4 regions of the Rhizobium sp. N122 genome follow, and region 1 is predicted to be linked to each of the others. Evidence: predicted binding sites of a transcription regulator. Region 1 holds the regulator's gene; each other region holds the start of a gene.
The links. The regulator LexA, encoded in region 1, represses DNA repair genes until DNA is damaged. The targets are predictions, from matches to a motif close to TGTTCNNNNTGTGTTCNG.

Region 1 (7,323 bases):
TCGTATCGGCGCCGACCGGCAGGATCATGAATTCCTGGAAGTCGATCGGATTGTCGGCATGGGCGCCGCCGTTGATGATGTTCATCATCGGCACCGGCAGCAGACTTGCGGAAGCGCCGCCGACGTAACGGTAGAGCGGCAGGCCGGAGGCCTGGGCGGCAGCCTTGGCGACGGCGAGCGAGACGCCGAGGATGGCGTTGGCGCCGAGGCGCGACTTGTTCGGCGTGCCGTCCAGCTCGATCATGATGTTGTCGATCTGGATCTGGTTTTCGGCGTCGATGCCGCCGATCGCGTCGAAGATCTCGGTATTGGCGGCATCGACCGCCTTCTGTACGCCCTTGCCGAGGTAGCGCTTGCCGCCGTCGCGCAGCTCGACCGCCTCATGGGCGCCGGTCGAAGCGCCCGAGGGAACGGCCGCGCGGCCCATGCTGCCGTCTTCGAGATAGACGTCGACTTCGACGGTGGGGTTGCCACGGCTATCGAGAATCTCGCGGGCGATGATATCGGTGATTGCAGTCATCGGTTCTTCCTGCTCGGTGGGTGATCAATCGTTCGAAGCCTGTCATAATCGAAGGCGTGCAAATTACAATGGCGCATTGCTGCACCTTCGACCTGCATGTCCGATCGTCGCTATAACACGAACATGTCAGGCTTTTGACTGTCAGCCCTTGGCGACGGCATCGAAGGCCAGCAGCTTTTCCAGAAGCCGCGGCATGTCCTTGAGGTAGACCATGTTCGGGCCGTCGGACGGTGCGTTGTCGGGGTCCTGGTGGGTCTCGACGAAGACGCCGGCAATGCCGGTCGCCACCGCCGCGCGCGCCAGCGTTTCCACGAATTCCCGCTGACCGCCGGAGGATTCCCCCTGTCCGCCCGGCTGCGCCACCGAATGGGTCGCATCGAAAATGACCGGCGCACCCATCGACGCCATGATCGGCAATGCGCGCATGTCGGAAACCAGCGTGTTGTAGCCGAAGGAGGCGCCGCGTTCGCAGAGCAGCACGTTCGGATTGCCGCTGGCGTTGAGCTTCTTCAGCACGTTCTTCATGTCCCAGGGGGCAAGAAACTGGCCCTTCTTGACATTGACGGCACGGCCGGTCTCGGCGGCGGCGATCAGAAGGTCGGTCTGGCGGCAGAGGAAGGCCGGGATCTGCAGGACATCGACCACCTTTGCCACTTCGGCGCATTGCTCGGCGGTGTGAACGTCGGTCAGGACGGGAAAGCCGAACTCCTTCTTGAGATCGGCGAAGACCTGCATGCCCTTTTCAAGGCCGATGCCGCGCTCTGCCGACAGCGAGGTGCGGTTCGCCTTGTCGAAGGAACTCTTGTAAACGAGACCGATGCCGAGCTTTGCACAGAGCTCCTTCAGCGTGCCGGCAACCATGAAGGCATGGTCGCGGCTCTCCATCTGGCAGGGGCCGGCAATCAGCGACAGGCGGCCGGTATTGGAAAAGGTGACCTGGCCTGCGCCCGCGCCGATCCTGACTTCCGAATTCGTATCAGTGCTCATCATCTTTCCTCGAAGGCGAAAAGCGTGCCCTGCCCGGGCGCCGGCTTCACCAGAATACGATTGTTCTTGCGCGTGTAGGTCACTCCGTTAGCAGCCAAATGCGCTTCTGTCACGGCAAGATCGGCGACGGTGAAGCGGATGGCCCGGCCGCGCAGGCCGCGGTCGGCGGATGAGATGGCAAACTCGAAATAGGCCTCCAGCCCTTCCGGCGTCATCAGGCTGATTTTCGCATTCGGCGCCGCGATATTGACGCCGAAACTGGTTTTCTCGACGGCCGACTGCGCCATGACAAGGCTGACGAAACCGGCGAAGGCGGAGGCATCAGGCGCGCACAGCGCGATCTCGGCGATGCCGGTCACGCCATTGGCATGTGTCTCCAGCGCGCCGCGGTCGGCCGGCAATGGATTGATGCGTTGGCAGGTGAAGAGAAAGAAATCGGGTGCCCGCAGATCCGCGGCAAAGGCCAGTTTGAAGCTGCCGATGCCTTTGGAACCGTCCGGCATTTTCATCAGCCGGCTGAACTCCAGCATCTCGCCGGCGCTCAATCCGCCTGAAATGAAGCTTTGATGATCGAGGCCGGCATCCTCGGTGCCGAAAACCACGGCCGAAAGCCCCTCATCGCCGCAACGGAAGCGGAAGGCCCGGTTGCGGGCGGTGAAGACATTGCCTTGCCGCGCCGAGGACTCGCTCTCCTCGACGCTGGCGATACCGAGCGGCTCCAGATAGGTCTTGTCGGCGAAGAAGACGCAGGCATTTTCCGTTCCGAAGGGATGACGGGCATCGGCCGCAACGGTGAAGCCGAGCTTGCCGAGTCTTTCGCGCGCCAGATCGATATTGACGACCGGCAGCACGACATGATCCAGTGGGTGCGGCTTGGCGGAATTCGTGTTCATGATATCCCCTCCTGCAATTGCGAAGAGATGTGCGACGGCGCCTTCCTCAATGCAAGACATGGCGCCGATCCGGCGAATGAAAATAAAAATCTCAACGAGTTGGCGCCAAGTTTTACGGAAATTTAGCTACTTGCGGAACACATATGGAACATATAGTGTCTGTTCTGGATTTGTTTCAATCAGGGGTCACACGCCGATGCTCACGCGCAAACAACAGGAGCTTCTCCTTTTCATTCATGAGCGCATGAAGGAATCCGGCGTTCCACCGTCCTTCGACGAGATGAAGGACGCCCTGGATCTGGCCTCGAAATCCGGCATTCATCGCCTGATCACGGCGCTTGAGGAACGCGGCTTCATTCGCCGCCTACCGAACCGCGCCCGGGCGCTCGAGGTCATCAAGCTTCCGGAGGCCTATAGCCCCAGCATTCAGCCCCGGCGTGGTTTTTCGCCGAGCGTCATCGAGGGCAGCCTCGGCAAGCCCCAGCCGGTCGCCGCCCCCGCACCCGCAAAACCCGTCGCCGACAACGGCAACTCGGTCTCGGTGCCGGTCATGGGCCGAATCGCCGCCGGCGTTCCGATTTCGGCGATCCAGAACAACACCCACGACATCGTCGTTCCCGCCGACATGCTCGGCTCGGGTGAGCATTATGCGCTGGAGGTCAAAGGCGATTCGATGATCGACGCCGGCATCTTCGACGGCGACACGGTGATCATCCGCAACGGCAGCACGGCAAGTCCCGGCGACATCGTCGTCGCCCTCGTCGATGACGAGGAAGCGACGCTGAAGCGCTTCCGCCGCAAGGGCGCCTCGATCGCGCTTGAAGCCGCCAACCCGGCTTATGAGACCCGGATCTTCGGGCCAGACCGCGTCAAGGTGCAGGGCAAGCTCGTCGGTCTCATTCGCCGCTATCACTGACGCTGGACGGGCCGGTTTCGGCGAAACTATTGCTGCGCCAGTCATAGGCGCGATGGCGTATCCACGGCCGCGACAGGCTCTCGAATGCGGTTGCGACCTCCAGGCCGGCGTCCGCGAAGCGCAGCTCGACGGAACCGGTCCTGCGTAGCGTCTCACCGGTAAAGAGCGTCGCGCCCGAGCGGCAGCTATTGAAACGCAGGCGGACAGACGTGACGACGATATCGGAGGCATCGCAGGCCGGACCGAGATAGGCGGCATTGTCGATGACGGTGACGACGCGCCCATTGCCAAGCCTTGATGTGCACCAGGCCTTTTTGACACAGGAAAAGCGGTTTGTTTCACCGCCCGCCGCCGCCCGCATCGCCGTCCTCGCTTCGATCTGCTGATCGTGGGAAAGCCTGACGCGGCGGTCTTCTCCCTCCGGCGGGATAGCAGGGCCTTCCAACATCTTCGGTGGATGATGTGTCGGCAGGACCAGTGCTCTCTGCCACTGGTCGAAAATGAAATCCGGCGGGTTTTCGCGGTTGGAAGCCATTGCCGCCACTGCAACGAGCGCGACCAGACTGCCATCCTCCGAAATCACCAGATCCGGCGGCCGGGGGACCGGCAGAACCAGCAGGAAGAGCGTCGAGACGGCGAGGGTCGATGTGCCGGCATGGCGCAGCCGGGTGCGCAGCAGTGTCAGCAGCAGGAAGCCGGCCACGGCGACGGCGAAATACCAGGCGGGCAAACGGCCGACGCCGATATCGCCGCCCCAGCCGGACACCGTCTTGGCGACAGCGATCACCAGATCGAGGCCGAAGCCGACCACCTCCCAGAGCGGAGCGTCCAGGCCGAACGGCATGAGCAACATTGCCAGCAGCCCGGCCGGCATGACGATGAACGAGATGATCGGCATCGTCGCGAGGTTTGCCGGCAGGCCGTAGGCCGTCAACCGATGAAAATGCTCGATCGAAAACAGCGCCGTGGAAAAACCGCCGATCAGCGACGTCAGCAGGACGCCACCGAAGAAACCGGCGACCGCAACGACCGGCCGGAAGATCGGCAGCTTGAGCAACGCGTTTTCGCGGACGCGCCGGTCCTTCCACAACTGATAGCCCGATACCAATGCCAATGTCGCGGCAAAGGACATCTGGAAGCTCGGGCCCAGCACTTCGGAGGGTGAAATGGCGATGATGACAAGCGCCGAGAGAACGACATTGCGCAGGCTGATCGACGGCCGATCGAAGAAGACGGCGATCAGCATGATGGCCATCATGATGAAGGCGCGTTCGGCCGAGACCCCGAATCCGGAGATCAGGTAATAGGCGGTGACGGCGATGAGCGCGCCTGCGGCGGCGATCTTCTTTGTCGGATAGGCTTGGGCGACGCCCGGAAAGAGGCTGAGCAGCATCCGGAAGCCGACGAAGAAGATGCCGGCCGACAGCGCCATGTTGAGACCCGAGATCGCGACGATATGGGCGAGGCCCGACTGGCGCAGCGCCTCCGTCGTCGCATTCGAGATCGCGCGCCGCTCGTCGGTCACCAGGGCGGCGGCAAAGGCGCCGGTATCACCGGGCAGGATCGACCTGATGCGGTCGCCGATGCTGCTGCGCAGCCGGTAAAGCCATTCGAGCATAGCTTCCGACGTCGACCTTGCACCCTGCGGGCCCGCCTCCAAATCTTTCGCCGGAGCGCCGTAGAAGAAGCCGTTGGCGCCGATGCCGTCGAAATAGGCGCCGAAGGAGAAGTCATTGAGTTCGGGAAGTGCGGGGCCCGAGGGCGGCGTTAGCCGCGCCCTGCCGGTGATAATGTCGCCGATCTCGAAAGGCGTGTCGGCGCCGCGGACAATCGCGGTTACGCGCCCCGGCGGCCGCTTCAACTCCGGCTCGTCTGTGGCCCTGACGGCGAGAATGTAGCGCCAACGCCCACGGCCGTCGCCTTCGCGCCGTTCGACACGGCCGGTCAGCGTCGTCGTCACGGATGAATCGAGGATCACGGTCGATGCCCGCCAGCTCTCGAACTGTGCGCAGAGCATGCCGCAGACCACAAGTGCAAGCGCCAACAACGTCGCTCGCAACACGGCCCGGCTACGGTCGGTGATGAGAACCGCAATGGTCAGCACCGACAGCGAGAGCAGTAATGTCAAAAGCGGAAAATCGGATTCGGCCAGAAACCAGAAGGATGCGCCGGCGCCGAGGAAGACCGGCGAAAACAGCAGCAGGCGGCCGTGATCCGCCTCCTCGCCCAGCATGGACCTGCAAGCGCGCAAGGATTGGCGGGCTGCGGCCGGCAGCCGGTGGCGCCAGGGCGTCGCCGACTGCGTCCTTGCCGATGGCGTCGCCACCACAGGCAGAGAAACGCCGGAGGATCCGGCGCCAGCTTCCGGCCGCAATTCGACTGTCGTCAATTCCTGCATGCGCCGCCCAAGTCACCCGCGAAGGCGCCCAGAATGCAACCTCCCAACAAATCGGGCAAGGATAATCGATTGAAATATGAGGGAAAATCGCGAGCGCCAAAAGGCCAGTCGAATCATTGGCTTCCGATATGCACGCTGCTCATCGCTGCAGTGCCTAAAAGGTGATACTGCAATGCACAAAATGCCGTCACGGTAACTTGGCATTAGCTTCGCGATCATATAGCTATCGGTGAGGACGCTTAACCCCTATGGCGCTTTTATGGCGCCACCGCCATTTCGGAGGATCAGCATGACGGATCAAAGCGCTACAATAAAAATCGGTGACAAATCTGTCGACCTAGCCGTCAAGAGCGGCACGATCGGCCCGAGCGTCATCGATATCGGTGCTCTCTATAAGAACACCGCTTCCTTCACTTACGATCCGGGTTTTACCTCGACCGCATCCTGTGAATCCAAGATCACCTACATCGACGGCGACGAAGGTGTGCTGCTGCACCGCGGCTATCCGATCGAGCAGTTGGCCGAGCATGGCGACTTCCTCGAAGTCTGCTACCTGCTCCTCTACGGCGAACTGCCGACCACCGCGCAGAAGAAGGATTTCGATTACCGTGTCACGCACCACACCATGGTGCACGAGCAGATGAGCCGCTTCTTCACCGGCTTCCGCCGCGATGCGCATCCGATGGCCGTCATGTGCGGCTGCGTCGGCGCGCTTTCGGCTTTCTATCACGACTCCACGGATATCACCGATCCGCACCAGCGCATGGTCGCCAGCCTGCGCATGATCGCCAAGATGCCGACGCTTGCCGCGATGGCCTATAAGTACCATATCGGCCAGCCCTTCGTTTATCCGAAGAACGACCTCGATTATGCATCGAACTTCCTGCGCATGTGCTTTGCCGTGCCTTGCGAGGAATATGTGGTCAATCCGGTGCTTGCCCGCGCCATGGACCGCATCTTCATCCTGCATGCCGATCACGAGCAGAACGCCTCGACCTCGACCGTCCGCCTCGCCGGTTCGTCGGGCGCCAACCCGTTCGCCTGCATCGCGGCCGGCATTGCGTGCCTCTGGGGCCCCGCCCATGGCGGCGCCAACGAAGCAGCGCTCAACATGCTGAATGAGATCGGCTCGGTCGACCACATTCCGGAATATATTGCCCGCGCCAAGGACAAGAACGATCCGTTCCGCCTGATGGGCTTCGGCCACCGCGTCTACAAGAACTATGATCCGCGCGCCAAGATCATGCAGAAGACGACGCATGAGGTGCTCGGCGAGCTCGGCATCAAGGACGATCCGTTGCTCGAAGTAGCGATGGAGCTGGAGCGCATCGCGCTCACCGACGAATATTTCATCGAAAAGAAGCTCTATCCGAACATCGACTTCTATTCCGGCATCACGCTGAAGGCACTGGGCTTCCCCACGACCATGTTCACCGTGCTCTTCGCGCTTGCCCGCACCGTCGGCTGGATCGCGCAGTGGAACGAGATGATCGAGGATCCGGAACAGCGCATCGGCCGCCCGCGCCAGCTCTATGTCGGCGAACCGAAGCGCGACTACATTCCGGTTTCGAAGCGCTGATCGCTTCGGCCAATATATTGCCCGAAAAGA
Region 2 (7,323 bases), on a different contig from region 1:
CTGTGGGAAGGTTGCGCGCCGCCTGCTGCAGCCGGTCGTGAAAGGGCAGCGATTGCGTTGCCTCCCTTGCCGCCATCTCCCGCACCTTGCTTTCGGCCGATGCGATCAGACCCGGAATGAGATCGGCCTCCGGCAGGTTCTTCCAGTATTTTTTCGGCATTTCCGCGTGCATTGCCTTCAGCTTCAGCCGCGCCGGGTTGAAGATGCTCGCATAATAGGTGCGCCAGAGATCGTCGGTGGCATCGGTGAGATTGGGCTTCTCGCACGGCGCGTCGTTCATCGTCAGCCGTTCGCCGTCCCAGGCCGCCGAGCCCTTGGGCGTGGCGATCAGCCAGTCCATGTCGGTAAAGCGCCTCTGGAAAAAAGGCGCGGTACGCCGGACAATATGATGGTCCGGCTCGAACCAGGCGATGAATTTTCGCCGTCCTGAGGAAACCGCGCCGACCTCCTTGAAGCGGACGAAAGCCGTCATCTTGTGGGCGTCGCGATGCACATTTTTTGCCATCAGCCGGGCCCGCACGACATCCTCGTCGGAGGCCACCTCAAGCAACTGCCGGTCCAGCTGCAGCCGCCAGAGCAGCCGGTAAAGCAGCGAGAAGCGCGCCGGGTCGCAATGGCAAAGCACCGTCTCCGCAAGCTCGATAAAGGCCGGCGGCACCGTCATCGGCTTGCGTGTCACAGGCGCCGGCGGCATGGCGTCGCGTTGGAATGCAAGATCGGCCTCCGCGCTTTTTTCCCGCCAGTCGATCTCCTCGGGCACTATGCCGGCGGCCGCGAAGGCGCGCGCGGCATCACGCCATTCGGCAAGGTCGCCCCGTCCTGCAAGCACGACCCGGCGCATCATAGCAACGACAATTGTTCAGGCTTCGGCTCGAACATGGCGCGAAGGTCCGGGCGGTCGATCAGCCGGCGCGGCGACCAGCCTTCCGCCGAGATGAAGGACTGTACCTTCTTGATCGAAATGCCGAGCCGCGAGAGATCGTCGAGCCGCAGGCGGCGAAAACGGCGGGCCGAAACAATCGCCTTGACGGTCTTGGTGCCGAGACCGGGCACGCGCAGCAAGCGTTCCCGCTCGGCTTTGTTGATATCGACCGGAAATTCGGCGCGGTTGGCGAGCGCCCAGGCAAGCTTCGGGTCGAGGTTCAGATCGAGCATCCCGTCCGTCTGGCTGGCGGTGATCTCGTCGATGCCGAAACCATAGAACCGATAGAGCCAGTCGGCCTGATAGAGCCGGTGTTCACGCATCAGCGGCGGCTTGATCAGCGGCAGGTTTTTCGACGAATCCGGGATCGGGCTGAAGGCGGAATAATAAACGCGCCTCAGGCCGTAGCTGCTGTAAAGCCGGCCGCTGGTCGCAAGGATCGTCGCATCACTCGCGCCGTCGGCGCCGACAATCATCTGCGTGCTCTGGCCGGCCGGCACGAAGCGCTGACGCTTCTTCGTGCGCAGCGTCGGCTCGCCTGCGGCCTCGATCTTCAGCCTCAGATCGCCCATCGATCGGCGGATATTGGCAGGCTTCTTTTCCGGCGCGAAGCGGCTGATGCCGTTATCCGTCGGCAACTCGATATTGAGCGACAGCCGGTCGGCAAAAAGCCCCGCCTCCTCGATCAGCCGCGGCGAAGCCTCGGGGATCGATTTCAGATGGATATAACCGCGAAAATTATGGGTCACGCGCAATTCGCGGACAATGCGGACCATCTCTTCCATCGTGTAATCGGAAGAGCGGATAATGCCGGAGGACAGGAACAGCCCCTCGATATAGTTGCGCCGGTAGAATTCCAGCGTCAGCCAGATGACTTCCGCGGGCGTGAAGCGCGCCCGTTCGACATTGCTCGACGAACGATTGACGCAATAGGCACAGTCATAGATGCAGAAATTGGTCAGCAGTATTTTCAGAAGCGAGATGCACCGCCCGTCCGGCGCATAGGCATGACAGATGCCGGATCCCTCGGTCGAACCGAGCCCGCCGCTTGTTCCCGAATCGCGTTTCACCGTGCCGCTGGAGGCGCAGGAAGCATCATATTTGGCGGCATCTGAAAGGATTGCCAAGCGTTCTGTTAGCGACTTCTTCATTAGTGTGTTCACTATATGTTCTATGGCGCAAAGTCAACCGCGATCATCCCCGCCTTGACCGCGTTTTTCGGCGGGACACCGGCTGTCGGGGCGGCTTGCATTTCGTCCATGCGAATTTTCTGGAAATCGGCCTTGGCGATCTGCTATAAGCACTTAACTAGGATTGTGGCACGGTTCCGAAGCTCCCCTTCGGGACCTGTTTTCTTTTGTGTGTGCCGGACTGCGTCAAGCAGGGCTGGCGGATACAGGGAGTGAAGGACAGAAAAATGGTTGATAAGGTACCGATGACACAGGGTGGTTTCGTCAAGCTGCAGGAAGAGCTGCGCTGGCGTCAGCAGGAGGAGCGCCCGCGAATCATCGAGGCGATCGCCGAAGCCCGTGCTCATGGCGACCTTTCCGAAAACGCCGAATATCACGCCGCCAAGGAAGCCCAGAGCCATAATGAAGGCCGCATCAGCGAGCTGGAAGACCTGACGGCGCGCGCGGAGGTCATCGACCTCACCAAGATGTCGGGCGACAAGATCAAGTTCGGCGCCAAGGTGAAGCTCGTCGACGAGGACACCGAGGAAGAAAAGACCTACCAGATTGTCGGCGACCAGGAAGCCGACGTCAAAGCCGGCCGCATCTCCATTTCCTCTCCGATTGCGCGCGCGCTGATCGGCAAGGAAGTCGGCGATTCCATCGAGGTCAACGCGCCGGGCGGCTCCAAGGCCTACGAAATCCTCCAGGTTTCCTGGGGCTGATCGCCCGCCACAGACGAGACCCATCCCTTGCCTGATATGCGTGACGTCGAGATCATCGCGCCCAATTTCAAGCGCCGGCTCTCCGGCGTCACGTCGACCATCGTCCAGCTCATCCCCTGCCAGATCCGGCTCGGCGTCAGGATCGCAACCCTCGGCCCCGGCCTGCCGGAAGACCTGCCGAAGCTGCGATGGTCGCAGCTCCTTGGTCTCTGGCGCCCGCCGGCCCGCCGGCGCCGGCGTGTCTGGCACGCCCGCCGCAACAATGAGATGGCGGTTGGCATCCTGCTTCGCCATCTCCTGCGTATGCCGCTGAAGCTGGTCTTCACCTCGGCCGCGCAACGCCGCCACACCGCCTACACGAAATGGCTGATCCGCCGCATGGATGCGGTGATCGCAACCAGCGACCGGTCCGGCTCCTTCCTCGAGGTACCGCACACCGTCATCCAGCACGGCGTCGATCTCTCCCTGTTCCACCCGCCGGAAACGGCGGAAGACGGTATTGCTGCGACCGGCCTGCCCGGCCGCCACCTCGTCGGCTGTTTCGGCCGCGTGCGCCATCAGAAGGGCACCGATCTCTTCGTCCGGGCGATGATCGAACTCTTGCCGCAGCACCCCGAATGGACGGCCGTCGTCTCCGGCCGGGTAACGGCGGAGCACACGGCCTTCGCAGACAAGCTCAAGGCCGATGTCGCGGCGGCCGGCCTCGGTGACCGTATCCTCTTCCTCGGCGAAGTGCCCGATATCAAGGTCTGGTATCGCCGCCTGACGCTTTACGTCGCCCCTTCCCGCAACGAGGGTTTCGGGCTGACGCCGCTCGAAGCCATGGCGTCGCGGACGGCGGTGGTGGCATCGGACGCCGGCGCCTATGCCGAACTGATCGCCGAAGGCGAGACCGGCTCGGTCGTCGTCGCCGCCGATGGCGAAGCACTGACACGGGCGATCGCGCCCTATATCGCCGATCCCGGTCTGGCGATCGCGCATGGCGAGAATGCCCTGCGCCACGTCAGGGCGAATTTTGCCCTGGAGAAGGAAGCAACCGCCATCTGCGCCATTTACGACCGTCTTCTTAGCGACAACCGCGGCTGAGCGGAGCGAGAAGCGGCCTGTTGAAAAGGACAGCCACCCCCTCCTCCGTCATGCTCGGGCTTGTCCCGAGCATCTGCCTCCGGTCGATAGGGCAGCAGATCCTCGGCACAAGGCCGAGGATGACGTCGAGTAGAGAACGAGATCTATTGACAAGCGAACGGCCCGCCGGATGACGGGCCGTTGCAAATATCCGCGACTAGCGAGTGGCTGATTATTCCGCCGGCTGAAGTCCGCCGGCCGGAGCCGTCTCTTCTGCCTGGCCGCCCAAGGCTCTGGCAAGCTGCGCCGTATCCAGTTCGTTTTCCCAGCGCGCCACGACGATCGTCGCCACGGCATTACCGACGAGGTTGGTCAGCGCCCGGCATTCCGACATGAAGCGGTCGATGCCGAGGATGAGCGCCATGCCGGCAACCGGCACGGAAGGCACGACGGAAAGCGTGGCGGCAAGGGTGATGAAGCCGGCGCCGGTGATGCCGGCGGCACCCTTGGAGCTCAGCATCGCCACCAACAGCAGCAGGATCTGGTCACCCCAGGACAGATTGATGCCGGTTGCCTGGGCGATGAACAGCGCCGCCAGCGTCATATAGATGTTGGTGCCGTCGAGATTGAAGGAATAGCCCGTGGGGATGACGAGACCGACGACCGAGCGCTTGCAGCCGGCCTTCTCCATCTTGTTCATCAGGCCCGGAAGGGCGGCCTCCGACGACGACGTGCCGAGCACCAGCAGCAGCTCTTCCTTGATGTAGCGCAGCAGCGCCAGGATCGAGAAGCCGTTATAGCGGGCGACGGCGCCGAGAACGACGAGAACGAAGAGCAGCGAGGTGATGTAGAAGGTGCCGATCAGCATGGCGAGATTGGCGATCGAGCCGATGCCGTACTTGCCGATCGTGAAGGCCATGGCGCCGAAGGCGCCGATCGGGGCGGCCTTCATCAGGATGGCGACGAGCTTGAAAACCGGAGCCGTCAAGGCGTTGAGGAAATTGACGACCTGCTCGCCCTTTTCGCCGACCATGGCGAGCGCGACGCCGAAGAGCACCGAGAAGAACAGCACCTGTAGAATGTCGCCATCGGCAAAAGCGCCGACGATCGTCGACGGAATGATATTGGTGAGGAAGCCTACTATGCTCTGTTCATGCGCCTTGGTGGCAAAGGTGGCGACGGCGGCAGGATCCAGCGATGCCGGATCGATGTTCATGCCGGCGCCGGGCTGGACGACATTGGCGACGACCATGCCGATGACGAGCGCCAATGTCGAGAAGGTGAGGAAATACAACATCGCCTTGCCGGCGACGCGGCCGACCTTCTTCAGGTCGCTCATGCCGGCAATGCCGGTCGCCACTGTCAGGAAGATGACCGGGGCGATGATCATCTTGACGAGCTTGATGAAGGCATCGCCGAGCGGCTTCAACTGGGCGCCGAGTTCGGGATAGAAATGGCCGAGAAGGATACCCGCGGCGATAGCGGCGAGAACCTGAACGTAAAGATGGGAATAAAAGGGCTTCTTGCCCTTGCTCTCTGCGACTGCATCCAATGGTGCTGCGATCATGATGTCCTCCTTAAGGCTCGTCCGGAACAACTCCGGCCTCCCGAGCCGTTCGCTTCAATCCAACAGCTCAGCCGTTGTTGCCTTCTCCTTCGCAATCACCGTGCCAGTTTGAAGTCATCCAATTAAGTAATTGATTTCACATGGTAAAAAAATTTTAACTTATTGCCGGCTCATTAAGAAATGCGGAAGTCCGCACAAATCCCTTTGCAACAGTGCAGAAAAATGCACAAATCTGCCATGTCCCTGTCTCTATCATCGCTGTGGCCTTCCCTGCCTCTGCGGCACCGCATCCGCCGGATGTGGTGGGCCTATGCGGTGATCGCGCTTGTCGCCGTCGCAGCAAGCCTGTGGGCAAGCGGCGAGATCGGCCGCCGCCGGGCCGAGGCGGCCCTCGAAGAGCAGGCCCGCACCGATGCCAGGCTGAATGCGGCATTGCTGCGCACGGTTCTCGAAAAATACCGGGCGCTGCCCTTCGTGCTTTCGCAGGACACGGCACTCGCCGCAGCGCTGACAGGAAACGATGCCGCCACGTTCGGTGAACTCAGCCGGAAGCTGGAAACGCTGGCGATGGGCACGAAGGCTGCTGTCATCTATGTCATCGACAAGGACGGGATGGCGGTTGCGGCCAGCAACTGGCGCGAACCGACGAGCTTCGTCGGCAACGACTATCGTTTCCGGGAATATTTCCAGGGCGCGGTCACTGCAGGACAGGCCGAGCACTTCGCGCTCGGCACCGTCAGCAAGAAACCCGGGCTCTATATCTCCGAGCGGATCACCGGCAGCAATGGGTTGCTCGGCGTCGTCGTGATCAAGGTGGAGTTCGACGACGTCGAGGCCGACTGGAATGCGAGCGACGCACCGTCCTACGTCACTGACGACCGCGGCATCGTTCTCATCACCAGCATTCCCTCCTGGCGGTTCATGACCATCGGCCGGATCGCCGAAGACCGGCTGACGGCGATCCGCGAGAGCCTGCAATTCGGCGATGCGCCGCTTCAGCCGCTGCCGCTCGATACCGTCCGCAGCCTTGGCGACAGGCTCGACGTTGTAGAGATCGTCATGCCGGGCGGCGCCGGAAAAACCAGATTTCTCGATGTCGGGATGCCGGTTCCAGCCACCGCCTGGCGTTTGCAGCACCTCGTGACGCTGGGGCCTTCCGTCGACGCGGGAGTTCGCGAAGCCCGCATGCTGGCATTGCTCACGCTCTTGCCGCTGCTGGCGGGCGCGGCCTTCCTGCTGCGCCGCCGCCAGACGGTCACCCTGAAGATTTTCAGGGAACAGCAGGCGCGGGAGGAGCTGGAACGGCGCGTCGCAGAGCGGACGCTCGATCTCAGCCAGGCGCGCGACCGGCTGCAGGCCGAGATCATCGGCCACCGGAATACGGAGCAGAAGCTGCAGGCGGTGCAGCAGGATCTGGTGCAGGCCAACCGGCTGGCGATCCTCGGTCAGGTGGCAGCCGGCGTCGCCCATGAGATCAACCAGCCGGTGGCGACCATCCGTGCCTATGCCGACAATGCCCGCACCTTTCTCGACCGCGGTCAGACCGCTCCTGCCGGAGAAAATCTCGAAAACATCGCGGCGCTGACGGAGCGCATCGGTTCGATCACCGACGAGTTGAAGACCTTCGCCCGCAAGGGCCGCGGCGGCGCCGAACCGACCGGCTTGAAGGACGTGATCGAGGGCGCCGTGATGCTGTTGCGCAGCCGCTTTGCCGGCCGCATGGACACGCTCGACATCGACCTGCCGCCGGCCGACCTGCAGGTCATGGGCAACAGGATCCGCCTCGAACAGGTGCTGATCAACCTGCTTCAGAACGCGCTTGAAGCCGTGGCGCCGAAGGCCGACGAGGCGCGCGTCGAGGTCAGGACGTCAAGC
Region 3 (7,323 bases), on a different contig from region 1:
TCTCATCGCGCGTATGGCACACCATCAGCCGACGTCCTGTGGGAACCTTCGTCATTTTTTACGGTTTGGTGCTTTGCTACCCGGACGGGAGAATATGTCTGCGGACCTTAGCACAGACCTCGCAGGACGAAAGAGCCCGCTTGATCAGGAGGAGCCACTCAATTGCAACGCTCAAGGGAGGGGGTGCTGGGTGCGAAATGCGCAACCAGCAGCCGATTTACTGAAAGTTCCTGGATTTCACCTTCAGCGTATCGATATGGAGATCCGGCGTGAACATGTCCCTCGCCCGAACCCCCGGAGGCGCTTTTTCGCGCGAATCCGGGCTGCCCGGCGAACCGTGGGCGAATTCGTCGCCGCGGCCGGTGGTGGCACGAAATGCACCGTCGTGCCCGGCAAGCCCCGACAGATCGGCCGACAGGTCGAACAACTGCTGGGCGACCAAGTGAACTACCTCGCCTTCCCGCTGGATCTTGCCGTTGATCGCCATCATGCTGGCGCCGAGCACCACCCGGCGCGACCGTTCAAACAGCTTCGGCCAGACGACGACATTGGCAATGCCGGTCTCGTCCTCGATGGTGATGAACATCACACCCTTCGCCGAACCAGGTCGTTGCCGCACCAGCACCAGGCCGGCCGCCATCAGCCACCGGCCGTCCCGCGCCGTCATGGCCTCGGCACAGGTGGCGATCCGCCGCTTGGCGAGGTCGGCGCGCAGGAACCTCAAAGGGTGCTCCCGCAGTGTCAGCCCGACGTGACTGTAATCCTCGACGACGTTATGCCCCTCGGTCATCTGCCTGAGTTCGACGTCCGGCTCGTGCTGCTCGGCAATTGCCCGCGCCTCGCGTTCGGCTGCGGCCATGAAGAGAGGCAACGGCTCGTCGCGCAGGGCCTTGATCGCCCAGAACGCATCGCGTCGTTCGAGCCGCAAGGCCGGTAGGAACGCGTCGGCTTCGGCGAGCTCGACAAGCGACGCTGCCGGCACACCCGACCGGCGCCACATGTCATCCACCGAGACGAAGGGTTCGTCGGCGCGCGCGGCGATAATGCGTGCGGCGTCGGCGGTCGCCAGTCCGCGTACCAGACGCATGCCGAGCCGCACCGCATGCCGGTCAGAGCCCTCCACCTCCTCGAGCGTGTAGTCCCAACGCGACCGGTTGATGCAGACCGGTCGCACCTCGACGCCGTGTTTCCTCGCATCTGCTACGATCTGGGCAGGGGCATAAAATCCCATCGGCTGCGAGTTCAGGAGAGCCGCGCAGAAGACATCCGGGAAATGGCATTTGATGTAGCTGCTGGCATAGGCGATCAGCGCGAAACTGGCAGCATGGCTTTCGGGGAAACCGTAGGAGCCGAAGCCTTCCAATTGGCCGAAGGTGCGCTTGGCAAACTCCGGTGAATAGCCGTTGCGGATCATGCCGGAAACGAGCTTGTCCTCAAACCTGCTGACGCCGCCGGTGAACTTGAAGGTCGCCATGGATTTCCGGAGCTGGTCGGCTTCGCCGCCGGTGAAACCGGCACAGACCATCGCGATCTTCATCGCCGACTCCTGGAACAGAGGCACGCCCAGCGTCCTGTGCAAGACCGCCTCTAGTTCGGGCGTCGGATATTCGACCTTTTCCTTGCCCTCGCGGCGGCGCAGATACGGATGGACCATGTCACCTTGGATCGGCCCGGGCCGGACGATCGCCACCTGGATGACGAGGTCATAGAAGGTCTCCGGCTTCATCCGCGGGAGCATCGACATCTGAGCCCGGCTCTCGATTTGGAAGGTGCCAAGCGTGTCGGCCTTGCAGATCATCGCATAGGTGGCCGGGTCTTCCTGCGGGATGGCGGCGAGGTCGAGTTCCTGATGCTTGTGGGCGCCAATGAGGGCAAAGGCTTTGGCCATGCAGGTCAACATGCCCAAGGCCAAGACATCGACCTTCATCATTTTGAGCGCCTCGACGTCATCCTTATCCCATTCGATCACCTGGCGATCGGCCATCGCCGCCGGTTCGATCGGCACAAGATGATCCAGCCTGTCGTGGGTCAGGACAAATCCACCCGGGTGCTGGCCGAGATGCCGCGGTGCTCCCATCAACTGCTGGGAAAGCCGGAGCGTCAAGGCGAGACGCCGATCCTCCGGATTGAGGCCGAGGGCCCGCACCTGGCTCTCGCCGACGGTTTCCGACCAGGACCAGATGCCGGCGGAAAGCGCCTTGATCAGGTCCTCGGGCAGGCCGAGCGCCTTGCCGACATCGCGAATGGCGCCCTTGGCGCGATAGCGGGTCACGGTAGAGCAGAGGGCTGCCTTGTCATGGCCGTAGGTCTTGTAGATCCATTGGATCACCTCCTCTCGCCTCTCATGTTCGAAGTCGACATCGATGTCGGGCGGCTCGTCGCGCTCCTGGCTGACGAAGCGCTCAAAGAGGAGATTATTGGTATCAGGATCGATCGAGGTGATGCCGAGCACATAGCAGACTGCGGAATTCGCGGCCGATCCCCTGCCCTGGCAGAGAATGCCCTGCGATCGGGCATAGCGGACGATCGAGAAGACCGTCAAAAAATAGGGGGCGTATTTCATGGTCTCGATCAGGGACAGCTCGTGACGGATCGTCTTTTCGACATGCGCCGGCAGCCCTTCCGGATAGCGCGTCGTAACGCCCTCCCAGGTGTAATGCTCCAGCGACTGTTGTGCAGTCATGCCCGGGATCAGCGCTTCTTCGGGATATTGATAGACGAGCTCCTCCAGACTGAACCTGCAGCGCTCGACGATTTCCTTCGAGCGTGCCAGCGCTTCCGGATAGCGGGGAAACAGACGCGCCATTTCTTCCGGCGGCTTCAGGTAGCGGTCCGCATGCCGCTCGCGCTCGAAGCCGACATCGTCGATGGTCGTGCCGGTGCGAATGCAGGTGACGACATCCTGCAGTTGCCGCTGTCCGGGTTCATGAAACAGCACGTCATTGGTGACGACCGTCTTCACCCGATGCTGCGCCGCCAGGTTCGACATTTCGTGTAGTCGCAGCTGATCGTTCGGCCGCCGGCGCAGGCAGAGCGAGACATAGGCGCGGTCGCCGAAAATCTCGGCCATCTTCCTCAACTGCACGGCGCAGCCATCGTCCGGCATATCCGGGACCAGGATGCCGATCAGGCCTTCGCAATAGTGCGCTACATCCTCGAGATGCAGGATGCAGTTGGCTTTGCCGCCGCGGCCCTTGCCCAAGGTCAAAAGCCGCGTCAGCCGCGAATAGGCGGTGCGGTCGGTGGGATAGACGAGGATCGACATGCCGTCGGCGAGATCGAGCCGGCAACCGACGACGAGCCGCAGGCCGGTGGCGCGGGAAGCTTCGAGCGCCCGAACAATGCCCGCCAGGCTGTTGCGGTCGACGATCCCGAGCGCCTCGATGCCCATCAGCTTGGCGGTCGCAAAGAGTTCTTCGGCCGAGCTTGCGCCGCGAAGGAAGGAGAAATGCGTGGTGACCTGCAGTTCGGCGTAGCGCATCAGGCAAACACCCCGTGCAGGAACCATTGGTGCGATCCGGTGTCGGCGTCGACGCCATCGCCGGAGCGGAAAATCCAGAAGCGCTCACCGGCATCATCCTCGACGACGAAATAGTCTCGAACCGCGACCCATTCGGAGCTGCGTTGCCACCACTCTCCGAAAATCCGCTCCGGGCCGTCGGCGCGCTTCACCCGGCGCCGCTTGCCACGCCAGGTAAAGGAAACCGGCGGATGATCGGGCAGAAGCGCAATCACCTTGATCGCTTCCGGGTGCGGCAAGAGCCGCGACGGCCGCGGCCAATGCAGCGGCCAGGTGGCGCCGATTTTGTCGGCCGTCGGTGCGATCCGCCGGACACTGCGCTCAGGGACATCGCTTGCCACCGGCGCGACACGGAAAATCCGCTGACCGCCGCGGTTTCCCAGCACGTCAATGAGCGGCGTCACGTCGGTCACCTGTTCTTCGATCAGGGAGGAAGCCGACTGCGCCTCAACGAGCGGTTCGGCGACGATTGCCGCGAGGCTCAGCTTCTCGATGCCGAAGCCCGGCTCGATCTTCTCGATCCGGTCGCGGAAAAGTTTTGTCAGCCAGGCGATATCTCGGGCGGGCTTGGCGGTGCCCGCCCGAAGCGACTGGATTGTGTTGTCGACGCGGTGGACGATCAGATCGGCGCGCCGCACGCCAAGTCCTCGTTTCTCGAGCTCCAGACAAAGCTGCCGCACCAGGCGGCCCACATATTTCTCGATCGTCTCCGGTGCGCCGATCGGTTCGGCAAAGGATTTTTGGACCTCGACGAGATCCGCCGGTCGGATCGGGTCGATGGGCTCGGCGAGCCGGCCGTACATCTGATCGAGCCGGCGCCCGACCTCGGGCCCAAAACGCAGCGTCAGCGGCGCCCGCGGCGTCACTGCCAAATCGCCGACGGTGGCGAAGCCGAGGGTTCTGAGGCTCGCGACGATCTCGGCCGGCAGCCGCAGCGAGGATAGCGGCAAACGGTTTACGGCCTTGGCGGTCTCGCCGCGCCGGACGATGACCGTCTCGCGATCCGTGGACCGGGCAAGCGCATGCGCCGCACCCCAGGTGTCGGCGATCGCCGCGCGCGCGGCAAGACCCCGGGCGCGGAAGCGGTTGACGAGACCGGAGAGCATCAGGTCCTCGCCGCCCTGCAGATGATCTGCGCCTTCGGTATCCATGACGATGCCATCAGGGGGATCCATGGCGACGACGGGAGAATGTTGCGACAGTGCCCAAAGCGTCAGCCGTTCGAGTGTCGCGAGGTCGGCCGCCGGATCGGCATCCACCATCGTCAATCCCTGAACCAGCGCCTGCGCCCTGGCGGCCGGCATGCCGACGCGTAAGCCCAGTTTTGCAGCGGCCCGGTCGGCCGCCGCCACCCATCGCTTCGACCCGCTCCTGGCGATCGCCACCAGCGGCGTGTCAAGGCTGAGCGAAGGATCGGCGCGCCTGATCCGGTCGGTCGGCAGCGTCGGAAGAAAGACAGATACGACCCTTGCCATCACATGCTCCGATAATGAATTCTCCTCCCTCGCCTGCCCTGACCCTCATGAGCTCCGCCAGCCATCGCGCGCGGCCCACGCCCGGCACGGGCAACGGCTCGGATGGCAGCACCGAGATCCGCCAGCGTGTCGCCGCGGCCGTCGGCATGCCGAAATCGGAGGCTTCCGTCTGGCGCCGCCATCGACGGATCACCAGGCCCAATGTGCCGGACTTTTCCGCGGCAAGCTGCAGCCGGCGCGATGCCGTCATCGGCAGGCGCACCAGTTCGGCGACGACGGTGCCGAGGCCGCCATAGCGCAAAGCCTCTTCGAAGCTTGCGAGTACCGTCTCTTCCTTGTCGCACTCGACGAAGATAACGCGATCGGGGTGCAGCCCGACCTGGGCAAGTGCTGGAAAGAACAGATCGAAGCGGGTGAGGCACCAGACCACCTTGCCGGTGGTACGGGCCGCGATACCGCCGATGAAGAGGGCCGCGGCCGCGCCGTCTATCGCGCCATTTCCGCCTCCGGCGACTTCGTGCAGCGCACCGAAGGCAAGGCCACCTCCCGCCAGCTGCGCATCGATCTCACCAACACCGAACGGCAGGACGCTGCGGCGGCGCGAACCGGCACCTTCCAGGCTGGCGATTTTCTCGCGCAACTCATCCAGAAGAGCATTCGAAATGGCGGCTGATGTAGGCATGATCTCCTTTGGAGCACCGGTTTCTACTTGAGAGGTGCAATTATGTTCTCTATTTGTTCTCAAGGCGAAAACGAGTCAATGCGCACCCAACGCGCTTAAGTTGAGCGCGTCGAGGTAAACAGCGGATTCCCCGAGCGGATTCAACTCGATGACGGATTGAAATTTTTTTCGGATGGCGCAATCGCAGCTAGGAGCGTCCGACCTCCCAGCTGGCCGCGATCAATATATCTGCATGCCGCGCCGCCCCAACCTCGAAGATATCCTGCGTGGTCGGGTACGGCTAAAAAGCTGCCCGCCTTTTTGAGCCCCGGCAGGCCGAGCAAAGGCATCCGGTCAGGGATCACCTTGCTGAAACAGGGAACTGCTGGAGCCTGCCAAAGTTAGTTTTGTGAAGCTATGGCGGAGTTCGATAGGAACCACGTCGAAATCCTTAGGACATCAGCATCTGGCTTGGCGGCGAGCTCGTCGCGACACTCGATGAATAAAATGGGAGTTCCGCATGGAGACCGAGACGATAATTTTCCAGCCGAGCGACTGGGTCCCGAACAATCCCCGCCTTCCTGTATTGCTTTACCGGGGACTGGTAGCCAATGATGGGGCTATTGATTTCCAAGGACGCTTCGCGGCAAACGGCTGGACAGGCATCTGGGCAAACGGTGTGTTCGACTACCAGCACTTCCACTCCGGCGCCCATGAAGTGTTGGGAGTCGCCCGTGGTACCGCAACGCTGCTGATTGGCGGCCCAGACGGCCAGGCGCTGGCGGTGGCGGCGGGAGATTGTTTGGTATTACCAGCCGGCACAGGCCATCAAAACCTCGGCTGCTCCGCTGACTTCCGAGTTATCGGCGCCTATCCTGACGGCCAGGATGCCGACATTCAAACATCGGCTGCTTCAAGCGATATGCTGTCCAAAATATCGGCAGTACCCTTGCCCGCCACCGATCCCGTTGAAGGATCGTCGGGATTTCTCATTGAGGCGTGGCGCCAACCATCCGCGTGCCGCACCGCAAAATCATGACAGGCAAGACGCGCCGCCTCGAGCAGGGGCTGCCAAAGACGCGAGCGAAATATTTCGCACGGCCCGCCGTTTTAGAATCTTCCGTTTTTGGCGTCCGCAGCGAAGTGAGTGATGAAGCGAATTCCGCCGCTCTTCCTGCACTGCCAGGTTCATTTCGCGCGCACGACGATCTGCTCCAGCTTAGGGAGCTTTTTTGCGATAAATGCGCCAATCCGCCGTCTCCCGCACGAGGTCATAGTGGCGGGCTATATAATGCGCATAGACGTCCCGCATGCCGTTCCCTGTCCAGATTTCGATGGGCCACTTCGGATCGAGGATCAAGTCCACGTCGGCAAACATCTTTTCCGCCACCGGATGATATTCCTGCCCAAGAGTGCGACCCCAATGATACCAGGCACTGTCGCCGGCCGGCGGCGTCAGTCGCAGCCCCGCGGAAAATGGATTGACGAAGTCCAGAACGGCGACACGCTGAGATTTCCCATCCAGTTGCGAAAGAGCCGCCGACGCGTCGGCAAGCGTTCGGTTGTAGTCCTGGAAATATTCATATTGGCCGGCGCTCCACATCTTCACCAGGCGGACCCCGGAGAAGGCGGGCAGCGGAATAGCGTCGCCTCGCCCGCCAGCGGCA
Region 4 (7,323 bases), on a different contig from region 1:
TCGAGCGCGTCAATTGATCAAACGTCCTTGATCGCAGGCTGAATTTCTTGCGGCGGCGCTTCAAAAAAGCCATCCTGTTGTGAATCAGTGAGCACAACTGATTTTTGCGACCGGCACCATTGTCGGGACGCTGTCGAAGAAAGGTTTCCTAATGCGGCAGAGATTTGCCATCCGTCTTCTTACGAGCGCAGCGCTTGCCGCTGTCCTTTCGCTCAGCGGTGTCGGCGGCGTGAATGCCGAGGATGCGGCCAAGCCGGGCGATGCGGAGAAGACCGATAGCTTCAATGCCGATAGCGTTACCACCTTCTCCGGCGCCTTCCTTGCGGCGCGCACCGCCGATGTCGATCACGACTATGAAACGGCGATCGAACTCTATGAGAAGGCGCTGCAGATCGAGCCCGGCAATCCCGAGATCCGCCAGCGGCTGATGATCTCGCTGCTGCTCAACGGCGACATCAAGGAAGGTGTCAAATATGCCAACGACCTGAAGGGCGATCCTTCCGTCGAGCGCATCACCACGATCGTGCGCGGCATGGATGCCATGCGCCGCGACGACTACAAGAGCGCCGAGGCCATCCTGAAATATAAGGGGCCGAACGATCTCGACCGGATGATGAACGACCTGCTGCTCGCCTGGGCCCGCGTCGGCGCCGGCCGCGGCAAGGAGGCGCTTGCCATGGTCGAGAAGATGAAGGGGCCGGACTGGGTCCGCATCTTCCAGAATTACAATGCCGGCGCCATCGCCATCGCCACCGGCGACGTGAAATCCGCCCGAAAGCATCTGAACGATGCCGTGCTCGACAAGGAAGGCGGGGCGACGGCGCCCGATACCTTCATGCGCGCGGTGATGGCGCTTGCCCGCCTCGAAGCGGCACAAGGCAACAAGCAGAAGGCGCTCGACGCCGTTTCCGTCGGCGACAATCTGCTGCCGAACTATGCGCCGCTGAACGCGCTGCGCGACAGTATCGAAAAGGATGAGAAACAGGAGCAGCAGGTCAAGACGGCCGAAGAAGGCGCTGCCGGCGTGCTGTTTTCGGTCGGCGGCGCGCTGAACCGCGACGGCGCCGAGGACATCGTTTCGCTTTACCTGCAGACCGCCAATGCGCTCGACCCGAACAGCGCCGATACGCTGGTGCTGCTCGGCGGCATCGCCGAGAAGCAGAACCAGATGGACCGCGCCATCGCGCTCTACAAGAAGGTGCCGGAGAATTCGCCGATGCGGCGCATCTCCGAGCTGCAGCTCGGCCTCGCCCTTGCCCAGGGCGGCAAGGTGGACGAGGCACGCAAACACCTGCAGGCGCTGATCGCCTCCGACCCGAAGGATATCCGCAGCTACCTCGCCTATGGCAGCGTGCTCTCCGACGCCAAGGACTACGAGGCGATGGCCGCCAATTACGACAAGGCGGTCGAAGCGATCGGTCCCATTGCCGGCCGTGCCAACTGGAGCGTCTTCTTCCAACGGGGCATTGCCTATGAGCGGCTGAAGAAGTGGGACCAGGCGGAGCCGAATTTCCGCAAGGCGCTGGAACTCAATCCCGACCAGCCGCAGGTGCTGAACTATCTCGGCTATTCCTGGATCGACATGAACCGCAACCTCGACGAAGGCCTCGCCATGATCAAGAAGGCCGTCGACCTTCGCCCCGACGATGGCTACATCATCGATTCGCTCGGCTGGGCCTATTTCCGCCTCAACCGTTTCGACGACGCCGTCGACGAGCTGGAGCGGGCGGCCCAGATCAAGGCCGGCGACGCGACGATCAACGACCATCTCGGCGACGCCTACTGGCGCGTCGGCCGCAAGCTCGAGGCCGTCTATCAGTGGAACCGGGCGCTTGCCTCCGAACCTGAGGCTGCCGAGATCCCGAAGATCAAGGACAAGGTCGCCAATGGCCTGCCTGCCGTCAGCGACGACGCCAAGGCGGCCGACAAGAAGCAGCCGGATCCGGCGCCCGTCACCCCGCCGCCGGTCGACAAGAAATCCTGACGAGCATGCCTGAAGAGGGCCTCGCCGAGGGTGAATTCAAGAAATAAAGCATGATGTCATCCGAAAACCGCTCACACTTTTCGGCATCATGCTTCGGCGTCATGGAAGCGGCGCGCGCGAAGATCAACCTCGCTTTGCATGTGACGGGCCAGCGGGCAGATGGCTATCATCTGCTCGATATGCTGGTGACCTTCGCCGATTGCGGCGACCGGCTGGGCTTCCTGCCGTCACAGGCCGACGCCTTCACCCTGTCGGGCCGTTTCGGCGAGACGCTTGCCGGCGATGGCGGCACCAATCTGGTGCTGCGGGCACGCGATCTCTTGCGCGAGGCGGTCGGCGCCCTCGCCTTCCCCGTCCATATCCACCTGGAAAAGAACCTGCCTGTTGCCGCCGGCATCGGCGGCGGCTCGGCCGATGCGGCCGCGGCGCTGCGCGGGCTGATGCGGCTCTGGGGCATGAGCCTGCCACCGGAGGCGCTCGCCGGCATGGCGCTGCAGCTCGGCGCCGATGTGCCGATGTGTCTTGAGAGCCGGCCGCTGATTGCCCGCGGCATCGGCGAAGAGATCGCAGCCGTGCCTGATCTGCCGGCCTTTGCCATGGTGCTCGCCAATCCGTTGAAAGGGGTGTCGACACCCGAGGTTTTCCGCCGGCTGGCGGCAAAGAACAATCCGGCTCTGAGCCTCGCTCCGGCTCTTGCCGGGAGTGCCGACTGGCTTGACGTGATAGCTGCTGCCCGCAACGACCTGGAGCCGCCGGCGCGCGAGCTGATGCCGGAGATTGCGGTCATCTCGGCGATGCTGCGGGCGCGCGGCGCTTTGTTCACCCGCATGTCCGGCTCCGGCGCCACCTGTTTCGGCATCTTTGCGAGCATGGCGGCGGCGCAAGATGCGGCGACAGCTCTTCACGACGAGCGGCCCGACTGGTATTTCCAGGCGACGGAAACCGTTTCGGGAGGCAAGTGATGGCAGGACTGGACGAAAAGCGGCCCTTCATCGCCGTCGGCATTGCGATCCTCACCGTCTCGGATACGCGCACGCCGGAGACGGACAAGTCAGGCGACACACTGGCAGAGCGGATCGCGGAAGCAGGCCACCGGCTGATCGACCGCGCGATCGAGCCGGACGACCGCGAAAAAATCGCCGCACGGGTGAAGGCCTGGACCGAGCGGGATGAGATCGACGTCGTCATCACCACAGGCGGCACCGGATTTACCGGCCGCGATGTGACGCCCGAGGCGCTGGAGCCTTTGTTCGAAAAGCGCATGGATGGCTTTTCCGCCGTCTTCCACCGTATTTCCTATGAGAAGATCGGCACGGCGACGATCCAGTCTCGCGCCACGGCCGGCGTCGCCAACGCCACTTTCATCTTTGCGCTGCCGGGCTCGCCCGGCGCCTGCCGGGATGCCTGGGACGGCATTCTGAAAGGGCAGCTCGACTACCGCAGCGTTCCCTGCAATTTCGTCGAGATCATGCCGCGCCTGGACGAGCATCTTAAGCGCGGCGCGACAAAATAGGCGGCCTAACCCGGCCCGCTAGGTGGCAAGGCCCGGCAGAGCCGGCATCGTTTCCCAGCTGTCACCCGACAGCAGGATGCAGCTGATGCCGTGGACATCCGTGACGACGAGTGTCCAGGTTCCGCTTTCGGCGGCATAGACCTCGAGAACGGCGTTCTGGTTGACCAGTCCGACCGCTGTCAGCTTTTCAGCGAAGTTCTTGTCGAGGAAATTGACGACATCGGATCGGCCTGCGCAACTGAGCATCGTCTGCGATGCTGCCGAATGCGGATGCGCGATCACCAATGTCGGCAATATGACCGCCAGCAGGCCGTAAACCATATTGCGTACCATGACGCACCTCCTTTCGCCGGGAACCCGGCAGAAGAGGAGATTGTCGCCGACCTGTTCTGCCGTCCACCGGCATTCATGGCCATCCGTTGCGAAGCGAGGCGCTTCGACGGCGCCATGGGTGAATTATAGCGCGAAATCCTATTGGGCGCCATCTTTGCGCGATGATGGAGGATGTTTCACCTGGTGAAAACCCCTCCCCAACCCCTCCCCACAAGGGGGAGGGGCTAAGCTGTGGTGTCCGGCGGCGACCAAAAGCAGAGGACTTGCTGGCTGTTACCGTTCACCGGATTGATACGATAGAGTTTATGTGAAGCGGTGCGGCATCTTAGTCCCTCCCCCTTGTGGGGAGGGTTTTTGGGCGGTCCGAACCGGCCAGCCGTGGATGACGGAAAGCTTACCGAGCAACGCGCGCCACCCAGGAAGGAATCAATTCACTGGCCAGCTTGCGCGGCTTCTGACCCTTGGCGAATTCGGCAAGGGCCATGCCGCTTTGGGCGGCGGCGAGCGCCTGGTTCTTCGGCATCAGCAGACCGAGCTCCAGCGGCGGCGTCGCCCGGCCGACGCGCTGGAAAAACGGGCGCCGATAGCCACGCGAGGCGCTGAAGCGCGCCGGCAGCTTGTTGAGCGCCATATATTCGGCGATCTCGTCGATCCAGCCGGCCTGGGGCCGGGCGCCCGGCTCGATAAAGAGCAGCCATTCTCCGCGGGCGGAGCGGAGGATGTCCTTGATATCCCATTGTAAAAGAAACCGGCAGCCGGCGGCGTCGGCGACCCGCGAGGTGCCGTCGCGCGATCCATGATCGAGCACGATCACATCGCTGACGAGCCCCTCCACGGCACCTGCCACCAATACCGATAGAGTTTGGGCCAGCTCAGATTCCTGATCCCGGCATTCGAGAACAACCGTCAACATTGGTCATTCATAATGCGCCGCACAAATTTTTGCCAGCGGCGTTTTCCGTATTTTGTTCTTGCATTGTTCTTATTTTGCGGATAGGAATTTAATCATCAAAACGGGCGGAAGCGATGGCTTTTGCCGCGGGAGAATCCGATGAGAGAGCAGTCCCTGGCAGGGCAGGCCGCATTCGCGCCTGCCAATACGGCAGATATTGCCGATGCGATGATCGTGTCCTCCGGCCTGAGGATCGAGGTCGACCGGCGCCGCGGGCGCGGGGCGGGATTGAACCCGTCAGGACGGTTCGAGGCGCTCCAGCGCGAGACCTTCGACGACGGCTGGCAGACGCTGGAAGAGCTTCCGCCGTTCAAGACGGACGTGCAGATCGAGAAACCGCGCACGGCCATCACCCGCAACGAATCGCCCGACATCGGCTTCGACCGTTCGATCAATCCCTATCGCGGCTGCGAGCATGGCTGCATCTATTGTTTCGCCCGGCCGACGCATGCCTATATGGGTCTTTCGGCGGGGCTCGATTTCGAGACGAAGCTGTTTGCCAAGCCGGATGCGGCAAAACTGCTGGAGCGCGAACTTGCCAAGCCGGGTTACAAGGCGCGGGCGATCGCGATCGGAACCAATACCGACCCCTATCAGCCGGTCGAGAAGGAATGGCGCATCATGCGCGGCATTCTCGAGGTGTTGAACAAGGCGAATCATCCGGTCTCGATCGTCACCAAGTCAGCGATGATCCTGCGCGATCTCGACATTCTGCAGGAGATGGCGGCGAAGAACCTGGTGCGTGTCGGTATCTCCGTGACCACGCTCGACCGCAAGCTTGCCCGGACGATGGAACCGCGCGCCGCGACGCCGCCGCGGCGGCTGGAGACCATTCACACGCTGTCGGAAGCGGGCATCCAAACGGCTGTGATGGCTGCGCCGCTGATCCCGGCGCTGAACGATCATGAGCTGGAGCGCATCCTCGAATCGGCCAAGGCGGCCGGCGCCGCCGAGGCGAGCTATGTCATCCTGAGACTGCCGCTCGAGGTCAGCCCGCTCTTCCGCGACTGGCTGCTGCAGCATTATCCCGATCGCTACCGGCATGTGATGTCGCTGGTGCGCTCGATGCGCGGCGGCAAGGATTACGATGCCGAATTCGGCAAGCGCATGAAGGGCGCCGGTCCCTATGCCTGGCAGATCGCCCGGCGCTTTGAAATGGCCGCCAGGCGTTTCGGCCTGACGCGGCGCGGCATGCCGCTGCGCGACGATCTGTTCGTGCCGCCGGATGGCAGCGGCGTGCAGCTGTCGCTGCTCTAGGCTTTGTTCTTTAAGCAATTCTTGGCAAAAGCGCTTCGCGCTTTGCCTGGGGAAAACCGCGCCGCAGTTTTCCTGGAATTGTTTTTTTGACTTTTTGCGCAATTCCGGATGGAAAATGGTGCCGCGCTTTTCCAGGAATTGCTTGAAGCTTGCGCATCGGCTGCTCAGAAAAACCGCCCTGTTTTCGAGCCCCGAGCGCAATTCCCGCGGATGGCACCGACCGCCACCATCCGCCGGACCCGGTCCCCGACCGCCGCCCTGATCGGGGACTTGCGGGCAATCGGGTTGGCGTGCGAGGTTCAGCCGCATGAGACCTCGCACGCCACCCGATTCTCCCCAGCTTTTCCAAGCGGCTCCCCTGGTGCCGGACTTCCGGCTGGAGCTCAAGGCCCGCAAGGCCGGCCACTGGCCGGTCGCCGGCGCCGACGAGGCAGGCCGGGGGCCGCTGGCCGGGCCTGTTGTCGCGGCCGCCGTCATCCTCGACCCAAAGCGCATCCCGGAGGGTCTGAACGATTCCAAGCAGCTTTCGGCGCAGCGGCGCGAGGAACTGTTCGCGCAGATCCTGGCGACCGCCACGGTTTCGATCGCCTCCTCCAGCTCGACGCGCATCGACGAGACGGATATCCGCAAAGCGAGTCTCGACGCCATGCGTCGCGCCATCTGCAGCCTCGCCATACCGGCAAGCTACGTGCTGACCGACGGGCTCGACGTGCCGCCCGGCCTCGATTGCCCCGGGCAGGCTGTCGTCAAGGGCGATGCCCGCTCGGTCTCGATCGCCGCCGCCTCGATCGTCGCCAAGGTCACACGCGACCGGATGATGGCGCGCGCGCATCACGTCTTTCCGGATTACGGCTTTGCCGCCCATGTCGGCTACGGCACGGCGCAGCACCGCGCCGGCATCGAAAAGCTCGGCCCCTGCTCCCTGCACCGGATGAGCTTTCGGCCGCTGCGCAAGGTCGAGGGCGGTCCTGAGATGGACGAACTGATTTCGGAATAGGTCTGCGGCAACGAAATGGTCTTTGCGCTCTGGCGCCGAGAGCCTGCCCCTCATCCGCCTGCCGGCACCTTCTCCCCGTAAACGGGGCGAAGGGATATGCCGCAACCTCTCGGCCCTCACCCACCTCTCGCAGGGCACGTCCCCTCGCCCCGTTTACGGGGAGAGGGTTAGGGTGAGGGGCAGTCTTCAAGCCGGCGCGCGCACGGCTCGGATTTCATAAAAAGAACCATCAACAAGAAAAGGCCGGGACATGCCCGGCCTTTCCAATTCCATTCGATACCGCTCAG

Region 2: ATY75_RS03565 (putative DNA modification/repair radical SAM protein) is a predicted target of LexA. The motif match lies at 2,079-2,096, and genes of this name have one in related genera.
Region 3: ATY75_RS20250 (ImuA family protein) is a predicted target of LexA. The motif match lies at 5,721-5,738, and genes of this name have one in related genera.
Region 4: ATY75_RS24555 (PA0069 family radical SAM protein) is a predicted target of LexA. The motif match lies at 4,797-4,814, and genes of this name have one in related genera.

The regions. Positions count from the first base shown of each region.
Region 1 covers NZ_LOKU01000027.1:8,896-16,218, forward strand. Annotated here, with positions in the region: gene eno (phosphopyruvate hydratase) at 1-520, opposite strand, end outside; gene kdsA (3-deoxy-8-phosphooctulonate synthase) at 662-1,507, opposite strand; gene ATY75_RS19835 (VOC family protein) at 1,507-2,400, opposite strand; gene lexA (transcriptional repressor LexA) at 2,597-3,316, shown strand; gene ATY75_RS19845 (ComEC/Rec2 family competence protein) at 3,297-5,714, opposite strand; gene gltA (citrate synthase) at 6,004-7,293, shown strand.
Region 2 covers NZ_LOKU01000003.1:130,983-138,305, reverse strand. Annotated here, with positions in the region: gene ATY75_RS03570 (UdgX family uracil-DNA binding protein) at 1-841, opposite strand, end outside; gene ATY75_RS03565 (putative DNA modification/repair radical SAM protein) at 841-2,073, opposite strand; gene greA (transcription elongation factor GreA) at 2,340-2,816, shown strand; gene ATY75_RS03555 (glycosyltransferase family 4 protein) at 2,844-3,902, shown strand; gene ATY75_RS03550 (dicarboxylate/amino acid:cation symporter) at 4,114-5,448, opposite strand; gene ATY75_RS03545 (sensor histidine kinase) at 5,671-7,323, shown strand, end outside.
Region 3 covers NZ_LOKU01000028.1:31,846-39,168, forward strand. Annotated here, with positions in the region: gene ATY75_RS20240 (error-prone DNA polymerase) at 218-3,481, opposite strand; gene ATY75_RS20245 (DNA polymerase Y family protein) at 3,481-4,995, opposite strand; gene ATY75_RS20250 (ImuA family protein) at 4,916-5,677, opposite strand; gene ATY75_RS20255 (cupin) at 6,177-6,695, shown strand; gene ATY75_RS20260 (hypothetical protein) at 6,876-7,323, opposite strand, start outside.
Region 4 covers NZ_LOKU01000043.1:4,793-12,115, reverse strand. Annotated here, with positions in the region: gene ATY75_RS24585 (polyprenyl synthetase family protein) at 1-17, shown strand, start outside; gene ATY75_RS24580 (tetratricopeptide repeat protein) at 152-1,984, shown strand; gene ATY75_RS24575 (4-(cytidine 5'-diphospho)-2-C-methyl-D-erythritol kinase) at 2,035-2,946, shown strand; gene moaB (molybdenum cofactor biosynthesis protein B) at 2,946-3,497, shown strand; gene ATY75_RS24565 (hypothetical protein) at 3,516-3,830, opposite strand; gene ATY75_RS24560 (glycosyl transferase) at 4,225-4,743, opposite strand; gene ATY75_RS24555 (PA0069 family radical SAM protein) at 4,882-6,039, shown strand; gene ATY75_RS34730 (hypothetical protein) at 6,050-6,196, opposite strand; gene ATY75_RS24550 (ribonuclease HII) at 6,347-7,036, shown strand; gene ATY75_RS24545 (F0F1 ATP synthase subunit B) at 7,320-7,323, opposite strand, start outside.